Regions from separate parts of the Cronobacter condimenti 1330 genome, predicted to be linked through region 2. Evidence: predicted binding sites of a transcription regulator. Region 2 holds the regulator's gene; the other holds the start of a gene.

Region 1 (4,428 bases), 2.0 Mb from region 2:
TATACAGGGCGGTAAGGATCAGCAGAACGGCAACGATCAGCGCAATGATGAGCTTTCCGAGAAATTTCATTGTCTTCCATCCTGTGTGCTTCCGATGAGGGATTTATGCACTATTCAGGCGAATTGCTCAAGGCGGGGATTGTCAACGGAGGTGTCAGCGATGGCGGCATGACGCCGCCATCGACAGGTGCGATCAGTCTTGAGCCTGTTTTTCCGGCGGGAAAATCAGATTCAGCACAATGGCGGTAATCCCCCCGGCGGCGATGCCAGAAGAGAGCAGGTTTTTCACCCAGTCCGGTGCGAACTGCAGGATGAGTGGCTGCTGCGAGACGCCCAGCCCGGCTGCCAGCGACAGCGCGATAATCATGATGGCGCGGCGGTTTAACGGCTCGCGGGAGACGATACGCACGCCGGAGGCCGCGATAGTGCCAAACATCACAATGGTCGCGCCGCCCAGTACCGGCTCAGGAATGTGCTGAACGAAGCCGCTGACTGCCGGGAAGAGGCCGAGCACAATCAGCATCAGCGCCACAACGAAACCTACATAGCGGCTGGCGACGCCGGTGAGCTGGATAACGCCGTTATTTTGCCCGAAGCAGGAGTTCGGGAAGGTGTTGAATACGGCGGAGACAAACGAGTTCAGGCCGTTTGCCAGAACGCCGCCCTTAAGGCGCTTCATATACAGCGGACCGGAAACCGGCTGTTCGGAGACGTCAGACGTCGCGGTGATATCGCCGATGGTTTCCAGCGAGGTGATCATGAAGACCAGCATCAGCGGCAGCAGCAGGTTCCAGTCGATGCCAAGCCCGTAATGCAGCGGCGTTGGGACCATAATCAGCGCGCTTTGTGCAGGCGCGGCGCTCTGCGGCAGCATATCCATTGCCCAGGCGAGCAGATAACCCACCGCCATGGCGATAACCAGCGAGGCGACGCGCAGGTAGGGGTTGCGCTGGCGATTGAGGAGAATAATCACCGCCAGCACCGCGCCCGCGAGCAGCAGGTTTTTCGGTGCGCCGAAGGTGTGGTCACTCATCGCCGCATAGCCGCCGCCGATAGACGTTAACCCCACCTGAATCAGCGACAAGCCGATAATCATCACCACGACGCCTGAGACCAGCGGCGTGATAATGCGGCGCGCCAGGTGCAGCACGCGGGAAATTACCATTTCGGTGCAGCTTGCCAGCATCAATGTGCCGAACAGCGCCGCCATCATCGTCGGCACATCCGCGCCGCCGTTTTTCAGCGCGGTACCGCCCATAATTAATGGCGCGACGAAGTTAAAGCTGGTGCCCTGAATCGATAAAAGCCCTGAGCCGACCGGCCCCCACGCTTTGATTTGAATAATCGATGCCACCCCAGAGGCGAACAGCGACATACTGATAATGTGCTGGGTATCCTGTGCCGGTAATCCGAGCGCCTGACAGATGAGCAGCGCGGGCGTGATCACCGCAACAAACATCGCCAGCAGATGCTGGCAGGCGGCAAACAGCGTTTGCGGCAGCGGCGGCCGGTCTTCGAGACGATAAATCAACTCACTGTTATGCGCGCGAGCAATCGGTTGCGCATTTTCAGACTCAACGGCGTTAACGGACATCGACGGCATTCCCCTGATGGAAAAGCGGAGATTTTATCGGACTGTTTGGTAAAAGCAAACGTTTGCCATTCATGGCGTGATTATTTTTATGGCAACGCAGGGCGGTGCCCGGCATCAAAAACAGAAAACGCGGCGGGAAGGACAACTAAGCAAGCGAAGCAGTGAAGTGCCCACTCCAGGTGGGCAGCGGGTTTAGATTTTATTCATCTCAATGGTGAGCGTTCCCTGCACAGCGCCAGCGCCAGGGGTGCCGTCCATCAATTTGACGATTTGCAGACCAATAGTTTGCGGCGGCTCCGTCGCGGGCAGCGTGCTCTGGTTGACCGTCATTAACGTGTCGTTGTTGTCATACAAACCAATGGCGACGCCTTGTGCGGCGCCTTCACCTTCTGCCGTGTTTCTTATGGCATTACCGCGGCTGGTATCCGCATCGCTGTAAAAGCGGAATTCGATCTTGCCGTCGTTTTTCGCTTTCTCGCAGTCGGCATCGCCATCGACACGCAGATGAATACGGTGTGGATTCGCTGCGGTTTGCGTCTCCTGGGTGTCCATGAGTGCCAGATCCGCATCAAGGCTAATCGTGTTTTCACTTAAATAGAGTTTGCACTGCCCTGCTGGCGCGTTGATTTGACCGGTGATATGGAGCGTCGCCGGCGTGTCTGCCGCCAGGACAGCCGTACCTGACAGGGTTGACAGCAGAACGGCCATAAGACTGGATTTGATAAACAGACGTTTCATTATCATTCCTTATCTAGTTGATATTAAGAATAAAATAACGTAAGGCCATCGCGAAAAGCCCATCCGGAGATGGGCGTGAGAAGTTACATATGAACGACTTCGATTGTGACGCTGCTCTGGATCTTGCCGGTCGTCGCGGTCTGGCCTTTTAGCTCAACGGGCTGGAGACCAATCGTAATAGAGGCGCTGTTTTCACCTGCATCCAGCGGTAACAACTCGGCCAGGCTAAGCGGTTTGCCCGTCTGATCGAAAATGCCGACGCCAACGCCAGTGGCTGCGTCTTCCCCCTGATACGTATTCGCCAGAACGGTACCATCGCTGCTATCCGGGGTACCGACGAATTTAATCGCCAGGCGGCCTTCATCCATTTGCTGCTCGCAGCTGTTGGCGTTGGCCTTGCCATCTACCGCAATCGTGACCGGTGCGGCGTTGGTGGCGCTATCTCCCTGATCGGCAAGACTTGAACCATCCGTATTCAAATTCACCGCGCTGGCGGTCGGCAGTGAAACTACGCAGCTGTTATAGACTTCCGGCGTCATTAGCTGGCCTGTAATAGACAGTGACGCGGAGGTGTCATTAGACGTTGCGGCATGAGCGGCGGAAGCAATCAAAAGCGCATAAGCGCCTACAGCAAAAAGCTGTTTTTTAAGCATATATTTTTACTCGAATAATCTATTTCGACGATGGCGAGTTAACGCAATTACAGCGTTACGAGTTCAAACGTCACGCTGCTTTGAATATCGCCGGGTGTGACGGTTTTGCCATTAAGCTTAACCATACCGACGCTAATCAATGTGTGGCCAGAAAAGCCCGCCTTTGACATATCAATAAAGCTATTAATTTTTTGCGTGGTGTCAGGGTCGGTAAATAAATTAATACCTACCCCCTGGGCGGCAGAATCACCGGCCATTGTATTCGCCAGCGTGTCATTTTCTGCGTCACCAGGAATACCGATGACTTTGATACCCAGATGCCCGTTGGCAATAAGTACACCACATGTATTATCGAAATTATAAATATTCCTGGATTTTACTGATATCAGTAACGGTGTTACATACCAGCTGTTGTATTCCCCCTGTTTAGGTAATGTGTTTGCCGTGTTGGTGAAAGCCATACTGTCCTTGCTCAGTTCAATATGGCAGATATCTTGTGGCACATTGACCAGTTGACCATGGATATTTAAATTGACCGGTGTGTCATTGGCGGTTGCGGCCCCTGCAAGGAAACTGCAAAATAAACCGCAACAGGCCATGATTGTCGTATTGCTTTTCATATTCCATCCTTATCAGATACAGCATTAAGCGTAATATCCTCAGAGGTAAGCGCGCCCCTGGAAGGGCGCGAAATATTACAAGCGAACAACCTCTACCGTCAGGTTACTTTGGATCTGTCCGCCTGCTGGGGATTGTCCATCGAGTTTCACCATTTGCAGATCGATTTCCATATTCCCCATGCTACCCGTATTCGTCAGTGGTAGCTGGCTGTTAACAGGAACCGATTTATTATCATGGAAAAGCTCTACGCCAATCCCCTGCGCAGCATTTTCATCAGACAGTGTATTACCCAGCGTCTGCCCGTTCGCGCTATCGGGAATACCTGTAAATTTCAGCGCGATTTGATGATTATTGATACGTTGCGTGCAGGTACTTTCAGGATTATCGCCCCTGACATAAATCAGAACCGGTGTAGCCTGAGCGCCATTATATACGCCCTCCGGCATCATCTTATCGAGCCGCGTATCCAGATTTATGCTGGTCATATTGCCAAAATCGATATGACAGTCGTCATTTTGCGAATCGGTGACCGCACCTGTAATTTGTAGAGTCGCAGCGGTATCGGTTGCTGCTGTGGCGTTGTGAGAAACTGCTGCCGCAAGCAGACCACACCAGAATATTGCCGAGAATTTAGTCTTCATATGCGTGTCTCTGCTACATATTTATAAAAGCTAAAATCAGAGATGAGCAACTTCAACCGTCAGGTTACTCTGGACATTCCCTACCGTGACGGTTTGTCCTTTTAACTTAACCATGGCCATGCCAATTATAGCGCTGCCACTATTAACGTTAGTTGTGGCATTAATCACGCTATTCAGCGGG
Region 2 (4,428 bases):
GCGGCGCGCCCGGTCGCCTGCGGGAATGGCAGCAGCGCCGCGGCCACCACAATAGGATAAATTGCGCCATTTGCCATCGCCATCAGGCAGAAGGGGATTAAGAGCGTGGTAAGCGTCACCGTGTCGCTTAACCCCACAAGCCAGGTCGCGACAACGCTCAGCGCGTAGCCCACCAGCAGCCAGGGCAGAAGTTTTTCTCCCTGCCATTTTTGCAGCGCGCTGCGACAACCGTAGCCGCCCACCATAAATGCAATTGTTTGCGGCACATAGCTCAGACCAATCACGGCCGGGCTGTACCCCATTTCGTGAAGGATAAACGGCGAGCCGGTGAGCCACGCAAAAAAGCTGGCGGAGCAGGCAGCATAGATAAGCACATTGCCGCTGTAAGCTTTAGAGCGCAGCAGCATGCCAAAGCTCAGCGGTACACCGTCGTGGTTGCCCTGCGGCGCGCCCGCAGGCAGACGCAGCGCCGGGATCATTAACACCAGCGTAATCGCAAACAGCACGACGAAAATCGCCTGCCAGTCAAAATGGTTCAGGATCCAACTGCCAAGCAGCGGTGCCAGTGCCGGAGAAAGTCCGACCAGCGGCATAATGGTGGCGAAGATACGGCGTGCCTGTTGGGCCGGGTAGCGGTCGGTCACCAGCGCCTGCCAGCTTACCGCCGCCGAGCAAACACCGACAGCCTGAAGGAATCGCAGCGCCAGCAGGGCGCCTGCGCTCTGCACCCATACGGTGCCAAGACAGCCTATGGCGAAAATCCCAAGTCCTGCCAGCAGCACAGGACGGCGGCCAAAGCGGTCAGAGAGTGGGCCCCAGACTAATTGCGCGAGCGCGAAGCCCGCAAGGAACAGGCTTAGGGAGGCGCTGATGGCCGAAGGTGCAGTGTGGAGATCCGCTTCGATGGCGGCGAACGCCGGCAGATACATATCGGTCGCCAGAAAACCAAGCACACTCAGCCCGGCGAGCCAGCAAAGAAATCCTTTTGTAGGTCGCATAACGTTAACTCACTTCTTAATACGCGAAAGAGCCAGGAGTGTACGGAGTGCAATCCGGCTTGTGAAACGCTAATATTTGCCGTTTCCGTTCAAATTTTTTGCAGGCAGAAAATGTGGTCCGAATATTCTCTTGAAGTGGTGGACGCCGTGGCGCGCAACGGCAGCTTCAGCGCGGCGGCGGCAGAACTTCACCGCGTGCCTTCTGCGGTCAGCTATACGGTACGTCAGCTCGAAGAGTGGCTCGCGGTAGCGCTCTTTGAGCGTCGGCACCGCGATGTGGTCCTGACGCCTGCGGGCAGCTGGTTTTTGCGTGAAGGACGTTCTGTTATCAAAAAAATGATGATCACCCGACAACAGTGCCAGCAGATAGCGAACGGCTGGCGCGGCCAGCTTTCCATCGCCGTGGACAATATTGTGCGCCCTGAACGTACCCGCCGTCTGGTACTCGATTTCTACCGACACTTTTCCGATGTGGAGTTACTGGTGTCGCAGGAGGTGTTTAACGGCGTCTGGGATGCCCTGGCCGACGGGCGCGTAGAGCTTGCCATCGGCGCCACGCAGGCTATCCCGGTCGGGGGCGGGCGCTTTGCGTTTCGCGATATGGGGGCGTTGAGCTGGCGCTGCGTGGTGGCGAGCCACCATCCGCTGGCACAACAGGCGGGCGCGTTGACTGACGATCAACTGCGCGATTACCCGTCGCTGGTGCTGGAGGATACCTCGCGCTCGCTGCCCAAACGCATCACCTGGCTTCTGGATAACCAACGGCGCGTGGTGGTGCCGGACTGGTACTGCGCTGCCGACGCGCTTGGCGAGGGGCTCTGTATCGGTATGGTGCCGACGCACTTTGCGAAGCCATGGCTTGATAGTGGGGCGTGGCACGCGCTGACGCTGGACAATCCCTTTCCTGATGCGGCCTGTTGCCTGACGTGGCGCCAGAGTGATGCCTCGCCCGCGCTGCGCTGGTTGCTTGATTATCTGGGGGACAGTGAAACGCTGAACCGGGAGTGGCTGCGGGAGCCTGCGTAAACAGGCTCCCGGCGGGGATTAACGACGATAGTCGCGGAACGGACCGTCCGCCACCGAGCGGCGTTCGATAAGGCGTGGATGCACCTCAATGGTCTGTGACTCTTCGCGTTTATTCACGATTCGGTCCAGCAGCATATTAAAGGCGGTCTGGCCCAGCGTCTCTTTTGGCTGATGAATTGTCGTCAGCGCCGGGCTAAAGAAGCGGGCGTTACGCACATTATCGTAGCCGATAATGGAAATATCCTGCGGCACGCGCAGCCCCATTTCATCCGCGGCGCAAATCGCGCCCATTGCCATGATATCACCGCCGCAGAAGACGGCTGTCGGGCGCTGCGGCTGCGAGAGGATCTGCTGCATCGCGCGGTAGCCGGATTCTGGCTCAAAATCGCCCTGCACAATCCAGTTTTCCGGCACGTTAATAGCTGCTTCTTCCAGTGCTTTCATAAAGCCGGAGAAACGTCCCACGCCGGTGTTGCGCTCAAGCTGGCCCGGGATCACGCCGATATCGCGATGCCCGCGCTCAATGAGATAACGACCCGCGAGATAACCGCCCTGAAAAGCGTTATCGATAACCGAGTCGGTGAAGTCCGCTTTGGCTTCGCCCCAGTCCATTACCACCATCGGAATGTGACGATACTCTTCAAGCGTTGCCAGCAGTGGCTCCGGGTATTCCGAGCACATCACCAGCAGGCCGTCCACACGCTTTTGCGCCATCATCGACAGGTACGCCCGCTGCTTTTCCAGATTGTTATGCGCGTTGCCAAGGATAAGCGTATAGCCTTTCGCAAAGCAGCTGTTTTCAACGGCTTCGATAATTTCTGCGAAATAGGGCGCTTCGCTGCTGGTCGCGAGTAGCCCGATAGATTTGGTGTGGTTCACCTTCAGGCTGCGCGCCACGGCGCTTGGCGAATAGTGTAATTCTTTAATCGCTGCCCATACCGCGTTGCGCGTCTCTTCCGCCACAAAACGGGTTTTGTTAATTACATGTGAGACTGTTGTTGTAGAAACGTTTGCTCGCTTCGCGACGTCTTTAATTGTTGCCATTAATAATTACTCCAGACCCCTGGCTGAGCCCTGTAAAATCACGGGTTAATCGTTTGCCTGTACACACCCCTGTGTGCCACGAGGGGACGTGCGGCATGCCGGGAAACGCGACATTTAGCGTGAGGAGGGGTCGATGGCCGGTACCGAATAAAGTAGCGACGAATTTTGGCTTATCTTTATCGAAAGGGGAAGAGGGAAAACGCATATCTGGTTAAATGTCGCAGGATTTTTCGGCCCGATTATGTAAAAATGCGCTCTACCTGTTTTTTGTGGGGTCTTTGAGGAGAATACCATGAGTACCGATCTGAAATTTTCGCTGGTGACGACTGTTGTTGTGCTGGGTTTAATTGTGGCAGGCGCGTTTACTGCCATCCTGCATTAAGCGTGTCGCGGGAGAACGCGTCCGTTCTCCCGCTCTCTTTATACAATTCCTGCGCTTAACGCACTTTCCTTCGCTGTTGCCTTTCTTTTTCACGTTATTCCCTTATGATTCGCTAATAACACTATTTGCGTAATCTTTAACATATACGCAATAATATTTTGCTGTTTTTGTTACTTATCGATTCGGTCTGAACATGCCATCCTTTCTGCGTCCTGCTGTTACGCCGGTGTATTCGGCGCTGTTGTACAATTTCTGGAGCAATTAATGAAAGTCAATTTCCCGTTACTGGCACTGGCTATTGGTGCTTTTGGCATTGGCACGACCGAATTTTCCCCGATGGGACTGCTGCCGGTGATAGCGAATGGCGTGAATGTGTCGATTCCCGCAGCCGGTATGCTGATAAGCGCCTATGCGGTCGGCGTGATGGTTGGCGCACCGCTTATGACGCTGCTGCTGTCGCATCGCGCCCGACGCAGTGCGCTCATTTTCCTGATGGCGATTTTTACCCTCGGCAATGTGCTCTCGGCCCTGGCACCTGACTACATGACGCTGATGGCGTCGCGCATCCTGACCAGTCTCAATCACGGCGCGTTCTTCGGGCTGGGTTCGGTCGTCGCGGCAAGTGTTGTGCCAAAACAGAAGCAGGCGAGCGCCGTGGCCACCATGTTTATGGGGTTGACTATCGCGAATATCGGTGGCGTTCCCGCCGCGACCTGGCTTGGTGAAACGATAGGCTGGCGTATGTCGTTTCTTGCGACCGCCGGGCTTGGGCTGGTGGCGATGGCGAGCCTCTGGTTCTCCCTGCCCAAAGGCGGCAGCGGCGAGCGTCCGGATGTGAAAAGCGAGCTGACGGTGCTGATGCACCCGCAGGTGGTAAGCGCGCTGCTGACCACGGTGCTTGGCGCCGGCGCGATGTTCACGCTCTATACCTACATCGCGCCGGTGTTGCACCACATCACTGATGCCAGTGCGGCATTC

Evidence for each region. Region 2 encodes PurR, which represses purine synthesis genes. Its sites were predicted from a motif close to CANGCAAACGTTTGCNTG; they were not measured.
Region 1: the regulator PurR is predicted to act here: its motif matches at 1,646-1,663, upstream of AFK62_RS19730 (nucleobase:cation symporter-2 family protein).

Annotation. Positions count from the first base shown of each region.
Region 1 covers NZ_CP012264.1:4,289,170-4,293,597, reverse strand. Annotated here, with positions in the region: gene AFK62_RS19735 (AsmA family protein) at 1-70, opposite strand, end outside; gene AFK62_RS19730 (nucleobase:cation symporter-2 family protein) at 194-1,594, opposite strand; gene AFK62_RS19725 (fimbrial protein) at 1,787-2,332, opposite strand; gene AFK62_RS19720 (fimbrial protein) at 2,416-2,985, opposite strand; gene AFK62_RS19715 (fimbrial protein) at 3,033-3,605, opposite strand; gene AFK62_RS19710 (fimbrial protein) at 3,681-4,247, opposite strand; gene AFK62_RS19705 (fimbrial protein) at 4,284-4,428, opposite strand, start outside.
Region 2 covers NZ_CP012264.1:1,942,990-1,947,417, forward strand. Annotated here, with positions in the region: gene punC (purine nucleoside transporter PunC) at 1-998, opposite strand, end outside; gene punR (DNA-binding transcriptional activator PunR) at 1,110-2,024, shown strand; gene purR (HTH-type transcriptional repressor PurR) at 2,043-3,068, opposite strand; gene cydH (cytochrome bd-I oxidase subunit CydH) at 3,361-3,450, shown strand; gene AFK62_RS08930 (MFS transporter) at 3,715-4,428, shown strand, end outside.